DNA from 3 places in the Mesorhizobium sp. WSM4822 genome. Region 2 is predicted to be linked to each of the others. Evidence: predicted binding sites of a transcription regulator. Region 2 holds the regulator's gene; each other region holds the start of a gene.
What was found. Region 2 encodes PhoB, which activates phosphate uptake and scavenging genes when phosphate is short. Its sites were predicted from a motif close to TGTCATNNANCTGTCAT; they were not measured.
Positions count from the first base shown of each region.

Region 1: a site for PhoB is predicted at 3,603-3,619, ahead of AC0L3E_RS05190 (acid phosphatase). Genes of this name have one in related genera too.
Region 3: a site for PhoB is predicted at 4,010-4,026, ahead of pstS (phosphate ABC transporter substrate-binding protein PstS). Genes of this name have one in related genera too.

Region 1 covers NZ_JBVVQM010000002.1:63,718-69,500, forward strand. Annotated here, with positions in the region: gene AC0L3E_RS05170 (MaoC family dehydratase) at 1-353, shown strand, start outside; gene AC0L3E_RS05175 (MaoC family dehydratase) at 350-820, shown strand; gene AC0L3E_RS05180 (adenine phosphoribosyltransferase) at 986-1,531, opposite strand; gene AC0L3E_RS05185 (alpha-hydroxy acid oxidase) at 1,541-2,686, opposite strand; gene AC0L3E_RS05190 (acid phosphatase) at 2,863-3,558, opposite strand; gene AC0L3E_RS05195 (cytochrome c1) at 3,686-4,558, opposite strand; gene AC0L3E_RS05200 (cytochrome b) at 4,587-5,783, opposite strand, start outside.
Region 2 covers NZ_JBVVQM010000003.1:36,870-42,652, reverse strand. Annotated here, with positions in the region: gene pstA (phosphate ABC transporter permease PstA) at 1-174, shown strand, start outside; gene pstB (phosphate ABC transporter ATP-binding protein PstB) at 192-1,016, shown strand; gene phoU (phosphate signaling complex protein PhoU) at 1,043-1,750, shown strand; gene phoB (phosphate regulon transcriptional regulator PhoB) at 1,767-2,456, shown strand; gene AC0L3E_RS08185 (ROK family protein) at 2,473-3,720, opposite strand; gene xylF (D-xylose ABC transporter substrate-binding protein) at 3,991-5,031, shown strand; gene AC0L3E_RS08175 (sugar ABC transporter permease) at 5,174-5,783, shown strand, end outside.
Region 3 covers NZ_JBVVQM010000006.1:331,290-337,072, reverse strand. Annotated here, with positions in the region: gene AC0L3E_RS16765 (dicarboxylate/amino acid:cation symporter) at 1-649, opposite strand, end outside; gene AC0L3E_RS16760 (substrate-binding periplasmic protein) at 652-1,491, opposite strand; gene AC0L3E_RS16755 (SDR family NAD(P)-dependent oxidoreductase) at 1,678-2,370, opposite strand; gene AC0L3E_RS16750 (anhydro-N-acetylmuramic acid kinase) at 2,740-3,855, shown strand; gene pstS (phosphate ABC transporter substrate-binding protein PstS) at 4,232-5,236, shown strand; gene AC0L3E_RS16740 (Na/Pi cotransporter family protein) at 5,314-5,783, shown strand, end outside.

The sequences.
Region 1 (5,783 bases), on a different contig from region 2:
CGATGCATCTCGACGAGGAAGCCGGCAAGGCCAGCATCCTCGGCGGGCTGGCAGCGTCGGGCTGGCACACCTGCGCCATGTTCATGCGCATGCTCTGCGACGCGTTCCTGCTGGACTCGACCTGCCAGGGCGCGCCCGGCGTCGATCAGGTCAAATGGAAGAAACCGGTCCTGGCCGGCGACCAACTGACCGGCACCCTGATGGTTGTTGCCAAGCGCCTGTCGAAATCGAAGCCGCAACTCGGCTTCGTCACCATGCGCAGCGAGCTGTTCAACCAGCGTGGCGAAAGCGTCTTCGAGCTCGAGAACTCCGTCATGTTCCTCACGCGCGATGCCGCGGGGAGCCAAGCATGACACTGGACGAGTTCTTCCGTATCGGCACCACCGTCACGCTTGGCTCGCACACATTCGAGCCCGAGGCGATCAAGGCCTTCGCCCGCAAGTACGACCCGCAGATCTTCCATATCGACGAGGAGGCCGCGAAGAAAAGCGTGCTCGGCGGCCTCTGCGCGTCTGGCTGGCACACGGCCGCGACCTGGATGAAACTCAATCTGGAAAACCGCATGGACGCAGAGATCGCTGCGTGGAGCGGTCCCGGTCCGGTGCCGGAATTCGGCCCCTCGCCCGGCTTCAAGAACCTGAAATGGCTGAAGCCGGTCTATGCCGGGCAAGCCATCACCTTCACGCGCACCGCGCTGTCGCACCGCCCGATCGCCTCACGCCCCGGCTGGCGGCTTCTCGCGCTGCGTTCGGAAGCTTTCAATCCCACCGGCGACAAGGTGCTCGAGTTCGAAAGCGCCGTGCTGGTGAAGGTGGAGTAGCTTTTTCCTTCGCCCCGTTTACGGGGAGAAGGTGCCCGAAGGGCGGATGAGGGGCGGCGCCAGCGTTGGTGTCTTAAACTCGACGGTCGTACTTACCCCTCACCCTGCTCCGCTGGCGTTGCTCGCTTCGCTTCCCTCTCCCCGTAAACGGGGCGAGGGAGAAACCTAATGCCCCTCGAACCCTATCAGCGTCCTGACCGGCACACCGAGCGCTTCGAGCTTGGCGCGACCGCCGAGGTCCGGCAGGTCGATGACAAAACAGGCAGCGAGGATGTCGGCGCCGATCTGGCGCAGCAGCTTGACTGCCGCTTCCGCGGTGCCGCCGGTGGCGATCAGATCGTCGACAAGGATCACCTTCTCGCCCGGAGCAACGCCGTCCTTGTGCATCTCCATCTCGTCCAGGCCATATTCCAGGCTATAGGCGACGCGCACCGTCTCGTAGGGCAGCTTGCCTTTCTTGCGGATCGGCACGAAGCCGGCCGAGAGCTGATGGGCGACGGCGCCGCCAAGGATGAATCCACGTGCCTCGATGCCGGCGATCTTGTCGATCTTCTGGCCGGCATAGGGATGCACCAGTTCGTCGATGGCGCGGCGGAAGGCGCGCGCATTGCCGAGCAGGGTGGTGATGTCGCGAAACAGGATGCCGGGCTTGGGATAGTCCGGAATGGTGCGGATCGCGGCAAGCAGCGTGTCTTCAAGGGAGGATTTCATGGGTCGAGATTACCTGAAACGGAGGTTCTTGCGCGACAATTGTTCGATCGAACTGCAGCCCATCAGCTTCATGCCACGTTCGATCTCGACCCGCATCTGCTCAAGGGCCCGTTCGACGCCGGGCTGGCCCGCCGCCGCGAGCGGGAACAGATAGTAGCGTCCGACGCCGACGGCCTTGGCACCGAGCGACAGCGCCTTCAGCACATGCGTGCCGCGCTGCACGCCGCCATCCATGATGACGTCGATCCTGTCGCCAACGGCATCGACGATCTCGGCAAGCTGGTCGAACGCCGCCCGCGAGCCATCCAGCTGCCGCCCGCCATGGTTCGACAGCACGATGCCGCTGCAGCCGATGTCGACGGCGCGTCTTGCATCCTCCACCGACATGACGCCCTTGAGGCAGAACGGACCCGCCCAAAGCTTGACCATCTCGGCGACGTCGTCCCACGTCATCGACGGGTCTAGCATCTCGGTGAAGTAGCGGCTGATCGACATCGTGCCGCCACCCATGTCGACATGCTCGTCGAGCTGCGGCAGCTTGAACCCCTCATGGGTGAAATAGTTAATCGCCCAGGCCGGCTTGAGCGCGAACTGCGCCATTCCGGCAAAGTTGAGCTTGAAGGGAATGGCAAAGCCGGTGCGTTTGTCGCGCTCGCGATTTCCTCCGGTGATGCTGTCGACGGTCAGCATCATCACCTCGACGCCGACCGCCTTGGCGCGCTGCATCATCGCCCGGTTGAGACCGCGATCCCGATGGAAATAGAACTGGTAGACCTGCGGGCTGCTGCTGATGCTGCGCGCCTCCTCGAGGCTGACGGTGCCAAGCGACGAGACGCCGAACATGGTGCCATACTTGGCCGCGGCCTTGGCGACCGCGCGCTCGCCCTGATGGTGGAACAGGCGCTGCAAGGCGGTCGGCGAGCAATAGAACGGCATCGCCAGCTTCTGGCCCATGACCGTCACCGACATGTCGACCTCGCTCACCCCGCGCAGCACATTGGGAACCAGATCGCAGGTCTCGAAGCTTTCGGTGTTGCGGCGGTAGGTGACCTCGTCGTCCGCCGCGCCGTCGATGTAATTGAAGATCGGCCCTGGCAGCCGCCGCTGCGCCATGTGGCGGAAATCGGAAAAGTTGTGACAGTCGCTGAGCCGCATCATCGAAATCCAAAAGCCATGGCGGGACGAGCTTCTCGCCACCGTTCGATGCGTCGAATATCAACCTCATGCCGCCATGCCAACGGACTAATTGCCGAACTTCCGCCTAAGCAATGGCGCAGACAAAAAAGGAGCGCCTTAAGCGCCCCTTCCCGTCTAAATCCGGCTGACGAGGATTACATGCCGAGATCGGAACGAAGCTCGGCCCTGGCCACTTCATATTCAGCCTTGAAGTCGTCCCGGTTGAGCAGGACCGCGGCAATGACGCTGCCGGAAATCCTGCCCATCTCGACATCGGACGCAAAATGGATGCCGCCAACCACGCGGTTGTGAGCGTATTTGCTCGCGCGTGCCATGATCTCGGCGCGCTTTTCCGGAACCATGTCGGACAGAATGATGCCCATCATCGTGCCGACGGTGGCGTGTCCGGAAGGCCAGGAACCGGAGCTCGACAGCTTGACCGCAGGCTTGACGAGATCGCTGAGCTGATGCGGGCGCGGGCGCTTCCAGACATCCTTGGCGGGATCGACGACAGCGCCTTCGGTAGCCACCAGGCGATCGAAGAAGGCGCTGAATTTCGGCAGCGTTTCCTTGTTGAATTTCGGCCCCATGACGTCGGCGAAGCGCCAGACATTCTCCTCGGCATCGGCCACCGCGCTGGCGACCATCTCCGGGGTGCGCGTGACCTGCAAAGTCAGCACCTCGCCGAGTTCGGCCTTGGTCTGCGCCGAATCGTTTGCCGGCGGCGGTGGCACGATCATCGTCAGGTCGACATCCTTGTTGGTGATGAAGGGCCGGGCGTCTTCTGCTTGCGCGGCCGAGCCGACGATGAGCAGCAACAGGCCTGCCGCGAGCGATGCGTATCTTTTCATGAATGCGATCCTTTGATGAGAGCAGCACAGGATCGCCGGATGCGGTGACGGCCATGTGACATGACCAGCCTCCGGAAATGCAAAAGGGCGCCTCCCGGCGCCCTTCGCGATCACTTGATTGTGTGGCTCAATGCGCCACGCCTTCCCACACCTTGCGCTTGGTTAGATAGACCAGAGCGCCGAACAGAAGCAGGAACACCAGCACGCGAAAGCCGGTCTTCTTGCGGTCTTCCATATGCGGCTCGGCCGCCCACATCAGGAAGGCGGAAACGTCGCGGGAGTACTGGTCGACCGTCTGCGGCGCGCCGTCATCATAGGTCACCTGGCCGTCGGAGAGCGGGTTGGGCATCTTCAGCGACACGCCCGACATGAAATAAGGGTTGTAGTGGGTGCCTTCCGGGATGACCATGCCGGCAGGCGGTGTCTCGTTATAGCCTGTCAACAGCGAGTGGATATAGTCGGGGCCGCCCGCGTCATACTGGGTGAAGATGTCGAAGACGAATTGCGGAAAGCCGCGCTCGACGCCGCGCGCCTTGGCCAGCAGCGACATGTCGGGCGGAGCAGCACCACCATTGGAAGCGGCGGCCGCTTCGTCGTTTGCGAACGGTGGCGGGAAGTGGTCGGACGGCTTGCCGGGACGATCGAACATGTCGCCGGCATCGTTGGGACCGTCATGGATCGTGTACTCGGCCGACAGCGTCTTGATCTGCGCATCGGAATAGCCGAGGTCCGACAGCGTGCGGAACGCCACCATGTTCATCGAATGGCAGGCCGCGCAGACTTCCTTGTAGACCTTGAGGCCGCGCTGCAGCTGCGCCTTGTCATAGGTGCCGAACGGGCCGGTGAAGCTCCAGTCCATTTCCTTCGGCTCGTGGATCGGGAAATGCGTCGGCGCGGCGGCGTTGTGCGCCTCTTCGGCGGCGATCGCCCAAGTGCCCGCCGACCCGATGCCGACGGCCACGAGGCCGACCAGCGCCAGCGAGGTGAGAATCTTTTTCATGCCAAATCCCCTTAGATTCTCTACCCGCTCAGCCTTTGGTTTCCGGCGCCGCCGTAGCGCCCGCCGGATGTCCGCTGCCGCCCTTGTTCTTCTCGAGGACCGCCTCGGTGATCGAGTTCGGCAGCCGTCGCGGCGTCTCGATCAGGCCGAGCACCGGCAGCGCGATCAGGAAGAAGGCGAAGTAGAACAATGTCGCCATCTGCGCCATGAACACATAGCTGCCTTCGGCCGGCTGCGAGCCCAGCCAGCCAAGCAGGATGGCATCGGCCACGAACAGCCAGAAGAACAGCTTGTACCAGGGCCGGTAAACGGCCGAGCGTACCTTCGAAGTGTCGAGCCACGGCACCAGGAACAACATGACGATGGCGCCGAACATGCACAGCACGCCGCCGAGCTTGGAGTTGATCGGCCCGACATTGAAGGTGATGGCGCGCAGGATCGCGTAGAACGGCAGGAAGTACCATTCGGGCACGATGTGGGCCGGCGTCTTCAGCGGGTTGGCGACGATGTAGTTGTCGGGATGGCCGAGATAGTTCGGCAGGTAGAAGACGAAATAGGCGAAGAAGAACAGAAACACGATCATGCCGAACGCGTCCTTGATGGTCGCGTAGGGGGTGAAGGCGACAGTGTCGGTCTTCGACTTGACCTCGATACCCGTCGGGTTCGACTGGCCCACGACATGCAGCGCCCAGATGTGCAAAACGACGACGCCGGCAATCATGAACGGCAACAGATAGTGCAGCGCAAAGAAGCGGTTCAGCGTCGGGTTGTCGACGGCAAAGCCGCCGAGCAGCAGCTGCTGGATCCAGTCGCCGACCAGCGGAATGGCGCTGAAGAAACCCGTGATGACGGTGGCACCCCAGAAGCTCATCTGGCCCCATGGCAGCACGTAGCCCATGAAGCCGGTCGCCATCATCAGGAGATAGATGATGCAGCCGAGGATCCACAGCAGCTCGCGCGGCGCCTTGTAGGAGCCGTAATAGAGGCCACGGAAGATGTGGATGTAGACGGCGACGAAGAAGAACGAGGCGCCGTTCGAATGCATGTAGCGCAGCAGCCAGCCCGAATTCACGTCGCGCATGATCTTCTCGACCGAGCCGAAGGCGAGATTGGTGTCGGCCGTGTAGTGCATGGCCAGCACGATGCCGGTCAGCATCTGCGCCACCAGCATGATCGACAGGATGCCGCCAAACGTCCAGGCGTAGTTGAGGTTGCGCGGCACCGG
Region 2 (5,783 bases):
ACGCCTTTCGATCCGGCCACCGCGCTGCCGGTGCAGATCTATATGTGGGCGAACGAGGCCGAGCGCGCCTTCGTCGAGCGCATGTCGGGCGCGATCATCATCCTGCTCGTCTTCCTCATGGCCATGAACATCACCGCGATCGTGCTTCGGCGTCGGTTCGAGCGGCGCTGGTAGAAAAAAGGCATTTTGGTATGAACATCATGACCGAACAGTCCCTTGAAAACGCAGTGGGCGATAAGATGAACGCCAAGTCGAACGAAGTGATCAAAATGCGCGGCGACAAGGTCGGCGTGTTCTATGGCGAGAAGCAGGCGCTGTTCGATGTCAATCTCGACGTCCGCCTGAATCAGGTGACGGCGCTGATCGGCCCTTCCGGCTGCGGCAAGTCGACCTTCCTGCGCTGCCTCAACCGCATGAACGACACCATCGATTCCGCGCGGGTAACCGGCAAGATAACGCTCGACGAAGAAGACATCTACGACAAGAACATCGATGTCGTCGAACTCAGGGCGCGCGTCGGCATGGTGTTCCAGAAACCCAATCCGTTCCCCAAGTCGATCTACGAGAACGTCGCCTATGGCCCGCGCATCCACGGATTGGCCAAGCGCAAGGCCGACATGGATCAGATCGTCGAGTCGAGCCTGAAGAAGGCGGCAATCTGGAACGAGGTGAAGGACCGTTTGCAGGAACCTGGCACGGGTCTTTCCGGTGGCCAGCAGCAGCGTCTGTGCATTGCACGCGCCATCGCCGTGTCACCCGAGGTGATCCTGATGGACGAACCGTGTTCGGCGCTCGACCCGATCGCCACTGCTCGCGTCGAGGAACTGATCGACGAACTGCGCCAGAACTATACGATCGTCATCGTCACCCATTCGATGCAGCAGGCAGCGCGCGTGTCGCAGCGCACCGCGATGTTCCATCTAGGCTATCTGGTCGAGGAGGGCGCCACCGACAAGATGTTCACCACCCCCGACGACAAACGCACCCAGGACTACATCACCGGCCGGTTCGGCTGAGCTCAGGCATATGAGGGACGAAGATCATGGGTGAACATACCGTTGCATCTTTCGATGAGGATCTGGAGCAGATCAGCCAGCTGATCCGCGACATGGGCGATCTCGCCCGCTCGATGGTCAGTGGCTCGACCAAGGCTTTGCTCAATTCGGACAATGCGCTGGCGCAGCGCGTGGTTTCCGACGATGCCATCATGGATGCCCGCCAGCGCGAGCTGGACGATCGCGCCATCACGCTGATCGCCAAGCGCCAGCCAATGGCCAACGATCTGCGTGCGGTGGTCGGTTCGATCCGCATGGCCGGCGACCTCGAGCGCATCGGCGACCTTGCCAAGAACATCGCCAAGCGCGTCGGCACTGTCGGGCTGAGCGTCACGCCGCACGATCTTTCGCATTCGATCGACGCGATGGCGCAGCTGGTGCTGATCCAGGTGCAGGGGGTCGTCGACGAGTATGCCGCCGCTGACGCGGCAGCGCTTGCCACGCTCAGAAACAATGATGAACGCATCGACGTCAAATACACCTCGGTGTTCCGCGAGCTGCTGACCTACATGATGGAAGATCCCCGCAACATCACGGCGTGCACGCACCTGTTGTTTTGCGCCAAGAACCTCGAGCGGATCGGCGACCACGTGACCAACATCGCCGAAAATGCCTACTATGTTTTGACCGGCACGCAGCTGCCAGCCAATCGTCCGAAGCAGGACGAGACGGCAATGTCCGCGCCAGCGGCATAACAGGGGTGACCAGCCGATGATCGCACCACGCATCATGGTGGTGGAGGATGAGGAGCCGCTAGGCGTGCTGCTCCGCTACAATCTTGAATCCGAAGGTTACCAGGTCGAGGTGGTGACGCGCGGCGATGAGGCCGAAATCCGGCTGCAGGAGAACGTTCCCGATCTTCTGGTGCTCGACTGGATGGTGCCTGCGGTTTCGGGCATCGAACTCTGCCGGCGCCTGCGAATGCGTCCCGAGACCGAGCGGCTGCCGATCATCATGCTGACCGCGCGAGGCGAGGAAAGCGACCGCGTGCGCGGCCTGTCGACCGGCGCCGACGACTATCTGGTCAAGCCCTTCTCGACGCCGGAGTTCATGGCCAGGGTCAAGGCGCTGCTGCGCCGGGCCAAGCCGGAAGTGCTGTCCAGCGTGCTCAAGGTCGGCGATATCGTGCTCGATCGCGAGTCGCACCGTGTCTATCGCAAGAAGAGCGAGATCCGGCTTGGGCCGACGGAATTCCGCCTGCTCGAATTCATGATGCGCCATCCAGGCCGCGTGTTCTCGCGCAGCCAACTGCTCGACAATGTCTGGGGCGAGACGATCTACATCGATGAGCGCACGGTCGACGTGCATGTCGGCCGGCTGCGCAAGGCGGTCAACAATGGCCGTATGCCTGATGTCATCCGCACGATCCGTGGGGCCGGATACGCCATCCGAGAGGACTGAACTCCCTCGTTTGAACTCACGCCACGTTCTTGCCGCCGAAACCGGATCTCGCCTGCACGCCCGGCGCAAAAATCTCCTGATCGACGAAGATCAGCGCCCGCATGGCGCAGCCTTCGCGGATCAGCGGCAGTTCGTTCGGCTCGGTGTCGAAAGAAATCGATTTGGAATGCTGGCCGCCGGCGGTCTGGGCAATCGCTTGCCGCAATGCCGGCTCGATCAGGTCGAAGGCGGCGGCGCTGACACCGACCATGGCGACCGGCGCCGGATCGATCAGCGCGAACAGGCTGCCGAGGCCGTAGCCGAGCGCTTCGCCGGCCTTGCGATAGGCTTCCCGTTCGGGTCCGTCACCTTCGCGGGCCGCGGCAGCCAGGGCGCGCATGTCGGCGTCGCTGACATCGGCAACGGGTTCTGCATCCTCGCCCATCTGCCTGGCGTTGCGCCAGATGGCGTAATTGCCCGCATAGGCTTCGACGCAGCCGCGCCGTCCGCAGCGACATAGCGCGCCGTTCGGCCGATGGATCATGTGGCCGAATTCGCCGCCCGAAGAATGGGTGCCGGTGAACAATTCGCCCTTCAGCACCAGTCCCATGCCGATGCCATGCGACAAAAGGATAGCGATGAAATCGTCGCGGTAACGATCGGGGTCGCGCCAGCGCAGCGCCACCGCCATCATGTTGCAGTCGTTCTCCATTATGGCAGGGATGCCGAACTCGTCTTCGAATATGTCGGCGAAGGCGATGTCGGTGTGCGGCGTGATCGGCGACCACAGCATGGCGCGGGCACGGGTGTCGGTGATGCCCTGGATGGCCAGCGCGATGCGGGCGATGCTGCGCACGTCCAGGTCGGGATCTGCCAGGCGGCGCCGCACGATGGCCGTGCATTCCCCGATCAGCGACTCGCGCGACATCGTCAGCGTGTCCAGCCGGCGCTGCTCCTCGGATATTACCTGGCCGGCATAGTCGATGACGGCGACGGAGAGGAAGTTCAGCGACAGCACCACGGTCATTACCGCGGCCGCTTCCGGATTGAGACTGAGGCCGACCTGCGGCCGGCCGCGTTTGAGCGAGCCGGCCTCGCTCGGCTTGCTTTCGGTCAGGATGCCTTCGACGATCAGGTCGGATGAAATCGCCGAGATGGTCGAATGGCTGAGGCTTGTGGTCGCGGCAATCTCGGTTCGCGACGGCTGTCCGGCGCGGCGCACTGCCGCGATCACCATGGCGCGGTTGCGGCGGCGCAGATCGTCGTGGCGGATTCCGACCGACATGTTCTTTCATATCCTCCCGGTCGCCGCGGTTCCTCCTGCCCCTGGAACGCTGTCGGTGACGCCGGTAAATACTGGCAGAAGCTGCAGGCCGTGTCATTTATTTATTCCGAGACTCGAAAAAAACTCGAAATGACATCAAAATCCATCAGAATCGATGTTGACAGCGTTCGGGCGTTGGCCCAGTATTTTTTCGAGGCTCGAAAAAATAGAGCCTCTGTGCCGGCCCTCGGGTCAGTTTGGTCGCGCCATACGCGGCGCAGGGAGGATAATATGAAAAGATTCACGGCCGCCATCCTGGCGGGTGCCGCCATGTCGCTGACGCTCGCGTCTGTCGCGCAGGCGAAGGACAAGGTTGTCGGCGTTTCGTGGTCCAACTTCCAGGAAGAACGCTGGAAGACCGACGAGGCCGCCATGAAGACGGCGATCGAGGCCGCCGGCGACAAGTACATCTCCGCCGATGCGCAGTCCAATCCCGGCAAGCAGCTTACCGATGTCGAAAGCCTGATCTCGCAGGGCGCCAATTCACTGATCATCCTGGCGCAGGATGCGTCGGCCATCGGCCCGGCGGTGCAGAAGGCGCTGGACGAGGGCATTCCGGTCGTCGGCTATGACCGGCTGATCGAGAACAAGGACGTCTTCTATCTGACCTTCGACAACAAGGAAGTCGGCCGCATGCAGGCCCGCGAAGTGTTCAAGGTCAAGCCGGAAGGCAACTACGTCTTCATCAAGGGCTCCGGTGCCGATCCCAATGCCGACTTCCTGTTCTCGGGCTCGATGGAAGTGCTCAAGGAAGCCATCGACAGCGGCAAGATCAAGAATGTCGGCGAAGCCTACACGGATGGCTGGCTGCCCGCCAACGCCCAGAAGAACATGGAGCAGTTCCTGACCGCCAACGACAACAAGGTCGACGCGGTGGTCGCGGCCAATGACGGCACTGCCGGTGGCGTCGTCGCGGCGCTGACGGCTCAAGGCTTGGCCGGCACCGTGCCGGTCTCGGGTCAGGACGGCGACCACGCCGCGCTGAACCGCATCGCCCTCGGCACGCAAACCGTGTCGGTGTGGAAGGACGCGCGGGAGCTCGGCAAGAATGCCGCCGAGATCGCCTCGCAACTGGCCGACGGCAAGAAGACGAGCGACATCGCCGGCGCCAAGGACTTCACGACGCCGGGCGGCAACACCGTCAAGTCGCTGTTCCTGACCCCGGTTGCCATCACCAAGGACAATCTCAACGTCGTCATCGACGCCGGCTGGATCAAGAAGGACGAAGTCTGCGCGGGTGTCGCCGCCGGCACCGTGGCGGCCTGCAACTGATCCGTACCACTTTGCAATATCTGAACGCCGCGGCCCAAAAGCCGCGGCGTTTTCTCAAAGAATTGTGTTTCCGCATCATGCGGATAGCTTCTAGGCTGGGCTCCGGCATGCGTGTCAGACGGCCAGCCGGTGGGAGGAAACCATGACCGATACGACGTCAAACCCGCAGACCGATACGGCGCGCGCGTCGGAACTCGGCGCCGTCGCCCGGTTCCTGAAGGCGACCGAGATCGACACCCGCATGCTCGGCATGATCGGCGCGCTGCTGGTCATCTGGATTGGGCTGCATGTCATTTCCAGCCTGCGCCTTGGCGTCAATCCGCTCGATTTCGACAGCCGCACCTTTCTCACGCCGCGCAATCTGTGGAACCTGTCGGTGCAGACATCCGCGGTTGCCATCATGGCCTGCGGCATGGTGCTGGTCATCGTCATGCGCAACATCGACCTGTCGGTCGGTTCCGCCGAGGGCCTGATCGGCATGGTGATGGGATTTGCCCAGGTGCATTTCCTGGTGCGCTTTGTCGGGCTCGAACTCGGCAACCCGTGGATCTGGGTCCTGGCACTGGTCATCGGCCTGGCGCTCGGCCTGTTGATCGGCGCTTTTCAAGGCTTCGTCATCGCCTATCTCGAAGTGCCCGCCTTTATCGTGACGCTGGGCGGCCTGCTGGTCTGGCGCGGTGCCGCCTGGTGGGTCACTTCAGGCCAGACCGTGGCGCCGCTTAACGCCACTTTTCAGCTGATGGGCGGTGGGC
Region 3 (5,783 bases), on a different contig from region 2:
CCGTGCAGGCCCGGTAGACCGCGTTGAGCGCCTGGGTCAGGCTCATGGACGAAGGCTGGGGAATCTTCCCCATCGCGAGCCCGAAAAGCAGGCAGAACAGCAAGACCTGGATGGTCTGCCCCGAGGCAAGCGCGTTGAAGACGTTGTTCGGCACCAGGTCGAGCAGGATCGAGTGCCCGCCATTGGGATCGCCATTGGAGGGCGGCGGCTGGAACGGGAAGGCGAGATCGGTGGACACGCTGCCTTGCGAATTGATGAACTCGCCAAGCTCGATGCGCGACTGGGGGTTTTCGATCTGGCCCGGCTGCAGGATCAACGACAAGGTGCCGCTCACCAGCACGCTCAGGAACGACACGACCAGAACGGCCATACCCACCTTGCCGAGGTAGCGGACCGATTTCGGGTCCTGGACCATCGCCGTGATGGAGAAGATGACCGACGAGACCAAATAGGGCAGGACGACCATCTTGAGGAAATTCAGGTAGAGCTGTGCGACAGGGCTGATCGCATGGGCAAAGTCTGGATAGTAGAGGCCGCACAGTATCCCTGCAGCAATCATCGCAATCGTCGTCACCGGAGATCGCAGGATACGACTTGCCGCGAGGCGCCAGTCGAAAGGCAGGGGTCCGGCTGCGTCGGAGATGGCCATCGTCAGGCTTTGCTCCCCAGGCGATAGCGGGCGATGATCTCATCCGTGTTGAGAATCAGCTGACCCCGCGCGAGATCGAGATAGAGATCGACAAAGGCCGCGAGGTGCGGATTGTCGGGCCGCACGCCGACTGCGATCGTATCGACCTTGTCGGTCAGCGTGATCGAGCGCGCGACAACCGTCATCGACGGATCGTCGACCATCAGCTTCTTGATCTCGAAATCATCGCGATAGGCCATGTCGATCGTCCCGTTTCGGATCGCATCGATGATCAGGTCCCAGCTTGCCAGGCGGTGGATTTGCGCATGCGGGAAGGTCGTGGCCGCATAGGCGGCGAATGAAGAGCCCTCGATCACGCCAAGATCGCCTGAGAAATCACGGACGATCTGTTCGGGCGGCTTGCCTTGCGCGATACGCGCCAGGTTGAGGCGGTTGGCGATCAGCCCTTGTCGCAGCATGGCGTAGGGGCGGGAATATATGATCGACCGGCCGCGCTGAAGCGTCCGGCTAAGCTTGCCAATCGCCATGTCGGCCTGTCCGGAACTGACCTGTCTGACGATATCGTCGAACGTTGCGGCGGATCGGTCGAACACCGGCTCGACGCCAAGCGCCGCGGCGATGCCGTGGGCCAACTCCATGTCTATGCCATCGTCCCCCGATCCGTCGGACGGAAAGAACGGATTGGAAGCGAAGGCCGGCATTGCGATGCGCAATGCATCGCCGCTCGCGATAGGTTGAGGGGCGTTCTCCGCCTGCTGTCCCGGAGTGCTGGCTGCGCGGGCTTGCGAGATCAGCAACCCGCCGCTCCCGGCCGCAAGCAGTGTACGACGTGTAACCGACATGCGCGTTCTCAATTAACCCGGGAAAGCTGCAACATGCACAACCCGCGTTAAACAAACGTATATATTACACTGAGCCTTTTTATGTATTGGACAAGCAGCTTAGCGCCACAAAATATCAGCACTGCCTAATATATTAGGAAGAGCGGAAGGATCGCGTTGCTTCCCGCCGGGCGATCGTCTGGATTGTCAAAACGTCTCGACCCAAGGCCGTAACTCAAGCTCCGAGCTCCAGGCGCTGCGATGCTGGCGATGGGTTGTGAGATAGGCCTCGGCGATGGCATCCGGCGACAGGCGGCGGTCCTGTAGGTCGGGATCGGCTGCCTGTCCGGGCGGCGCGATCTGGCCGTCGATAATGAAATGGACGACGTGGATGTTCTGCGGGGCGAGTTCGCGGGCCATGGACTGCGCCAGGCCGCGCAGGCCGAATTTCGGCATGGCAAAGCCGGCCGAGCCGGGAAAGCCCTTCACACTGGCAGTGGCGCCGGTGAACAGGATCGAACCGGATCCCCGGACAAGCAGCCGGCGCGCCGCCTGCTGGCCGACCAGGAAGCCGCCATAGGCGCCGACCAGCAATGCCTGTTTGACCGCTTCCGCATCGAGCTCGGCGATCGGGCCGCGGGTGCGTGCGCTGGCGTTGAACACCACGAGCGCCAGCGTGCCGGCCTTGTCGGCGGTGTCGAACAGCCTGGCGACGGACGCAGCGTCGGCGACATCCGTCTCAACGGCCAGAGCACCGGTTTCGTCGATCAGAGCGCTGAGCTTCTCGACGTTGCGGGCGGCCAGAACCACGCGAAAGCCTTCGCGGGTGAGAAGGCGCGCAAGCGAGGCGCTCAGACCAGCGCCCGCGCCTGCAATAACGGCCACATCGGATGAGGTCATGATTTTCTCTCCCTTGCGGATTTCGGCGGAAGCGTTCGCCAGATCAGACAAGGTCGCGCCTTCGGGGCTGACAGGCAAGATGTGGCATCTCGGTGGCTGTTGAACCAGACGGGCTGCAGAACCGACGTTGCGCGGTCCAACATCGCCTGTGGCGCTACGAAAGCCGCTCGGCTTTCAGCACCGAGACCGCCATTTCGAAAGGGCAAGTCTTGGACCTTACCCGCCAACCGGATTCATCCGACCAACATTTTGACCGTAGAATCGTTAGGCTTCGTAGAGCTGTCGGCGATCTCATCAATGGGGACTGGAGCATGGTCCCGAAAAGTGGGAAACGGTTTCGGAAAGATTATGCTCAACAAGGAAACGATTATGGAACCAATCTGGGCCGTCGGCCTGATGACCGGCACGGTGCTGGACGGCAACATCGACGTCGCGCTGATCAAGACCGACGGCGAACGTATCGAGGATTTCGGCACCTACCGGCTGATGCCCTATCCTCCGTCGATCCGCTCCCTGCTGGAAGAGACGTTGACGGAGGCGCGGGCGTGGAACTTTGTCGGGCCGGAGCCGGCGATCTTCCACACCGCGGAGGAAGCCCTGACGCGTGCCCAGTCAGCAGCCGTCAAGGAATTGGTCGAAGGCTATGGCATGACGATGGCCGATATCGGCGTCGTCGGTTTTCACGGCCAGACCGTTCTGCATCGCGCGCCGCAGGTTGGACGGCTGGGCCAGACAAGGCAACTCGGCGATGGTGAGCTGATGCATGCCATATTGGGTACCAAGGTCGCTTACGATTTCCGCTCGGCCGACATGCGCGCCGGGGGGCAAGGCGCGCCGCTGGCCGCGGTCTATCACACGGCGTTGATGCGCGGCGCCGGCGCCAATGGCGAGGTGGCCGTACTCAATCTCGGCGGCGTCGCCAACATCACCTGGTGGGATGGCGCCGACAATGTCGTTGCCTTCGACACCGGACCGGCCAACGCGCCGCTGAACGATTTCATCAAGTCGAAGGGGCTCGGCGAGATGGACCGCGACGGCGCGCTCGGCGGTGCGGGCAAGGTGGACGAGGCGCGGCTGGCCAAGCTGCTGCAGCACCCCTATCTCACCAAGCCCTATCCCAAATCGCTGGACCGTTTCGACTTCGGCGCCGCCATGGCGGAAGGGCTGGATGCGGAGGATGGCGCGGCACTGCTGACCGCCTTTACCGCTGGAGCCGTCGGCAAGGCACTCGACCTCTTACCAAGCCGTCCGAAAAAACTGGTGGTCAGCGGCGGCGGCCGCCACAACCCGACCATGATGGCGATGCTGACCAGCCGTGCCGGCGTCGAAGTGATGCAGGCCGAGAGCCTCGGCTGGAGCGGCGACGCGGTCGAGGCGGAGTGTTTTGCCTTCCTCGCGGTGCGCGTGCTGCGCGGCCTGCCAATCAGTTTTCCGAGCACGACCGGCGCACCGCGGCCGATGCGGGGCGGAAAACTCGCCAGTTAGAGCCTCTTCCATCCCGGAACGGGATGGTCTCTATCTCAGTGTTTGAGGATGATCTTTCCCGCCCGGCCGACTTTCAGGCGATGCGGCTTTTTGCTCAGGTTTTGCAGTCGAAAGGTCTTCGGAATAGTCGAAAAGCTTTTCCGCCGGGACCCACTGTCATCCAACCGTTAAGAAGAATTAATACAAGACAACAGCGATCTTGTTTTCAGCTGACGCCTCATTTCGCAGGCGTATGGCCATTGATGCGCGCCCACATAGCGGCGGCAGTATAGTTGGGATTCAATTTATGTTGTCAGCAGGTTTAGCGTTATTGCGCGGTGCACGGCCGACGGTCTCGGGGGTGGCAGCTGCGCTCGCCCTTGCGATCATCGGGGCCATGATCGGATCCGCTGCGCGGGCTGAGCCCATTCGCGGTGCGGGGTCGACACTGGCCGCGCCGATCATCGGCAAGTGGGCAACGACATACAAGGCTGCACGCGCCGACGGCGGCGACTTCTTCACGCTGGACTGGACCGTCGATTATGAACCGGTCGGATCCCTTGCCGGCCTGATGCGGCTTGCGCAGCCCGAACTGGATTTCGCCGCCACGGATGTTCCCGTGCAGGCTGATGATCTCGCCAGGAACGGCCAGCAGCAATTTCCGATCGTCATGGGCGGGATCGCGGTGGTCGCCAATCTCGATGGCCTGCCGGAGCAAGGTCTGCGCCTCTCCGGCCCGGTGATCGCCGACATCTATCTGGGCAAGATAAAGTCCTGGTCCGATCCTGCGATAAGGGTGCTCAATCCCGACATAGCCCTTCCCGATCTCGCCATCAGCGTCATCCACCGGCAGGACGGTTCGGGCTCAACCTATGTCTTCACCGAGTTTCTGTCATCGACAAGCGAAGACTGGAAGACGAAGCCTGGAGCCGACACTCTGATCGACTGGCCGCTCGGGACAGGCGCGGAAGGTACGCAAGCGCTTCTTCGTGCCGTGGCTGCGAGCAAGGGGGCGATTGCCTACGCCGAATACGGCCAGGTTCTTCGCGCCGGCCTTCCCTTCGCAGCGGTCCAGAACAAATCCGGCAAGTTCGTCAAACCGGACCCGCAGGGCGTGCAAGCAGCGGCCACCTCCGTCGCCTGGGGGGAAACGACCGACTTCTTCGCCTCCCTCACCAATCGCAGCGGAGATGGTGCGTACCCGATCAGCACGGCGGTGTTCGCCGTTGTCCAGGTCGCGGGGCGTTCGGAACATCGCTATCGCCGCGTGCATGATCTTTTCCGGCTCGCCTTCGCGCAAGGTGCCGGCGACGCCACCGCACTCGGCTATGTGCCGCTGCCGAAAGCGCTCATTGGCCAGATCGAACATTATTGGGCAAGGCAATTGCCGGTCGGAAACTGACCCGAACGAAAGCTGCCTTGCGCAGCAACTGAACTTCATACCGCGTCGTCGTGGCGACTTGTTGGGGACTGCCTGAAATGGACATAGATATCTTCAAGGACATCCTCGTGCCGGTGATCGGCGGCTTGGGCATCTTCATGCTCGGTCTGGATTTCATGGCAAACGGCATCCAGGCCCTGTCGGTCAACCGGATGCGCGATTTTCTCGCCAAGGCAGCCGGTACGCCGGTCAAAGGCGTGCTGGCGGGAACGCTGATCACCGGCGTCATCCAGTCGTCGACGGCGATGAGCGTCATGGTCGTCGGGCTGGTCAATGCCGGTGTCATCGCCCTGCGGCCGGCGATCAGCGTGATCATGGGCGCCAACATCGGCACCACGCTCGGCAACGGGCTCATCGCCCTGCCGCTCGGTCCGCTCGGATTGATCCTGGCCGGCGTGTTCTCGCTGGTCTACTGCTTCGCCAAAAGCGAAAAGGTGAAGAACATAGCGCTCGCCTGCATGGGTTTCGCTCTGATCTTCTACGGCCTCAACCTGATGACCGGCGGCCT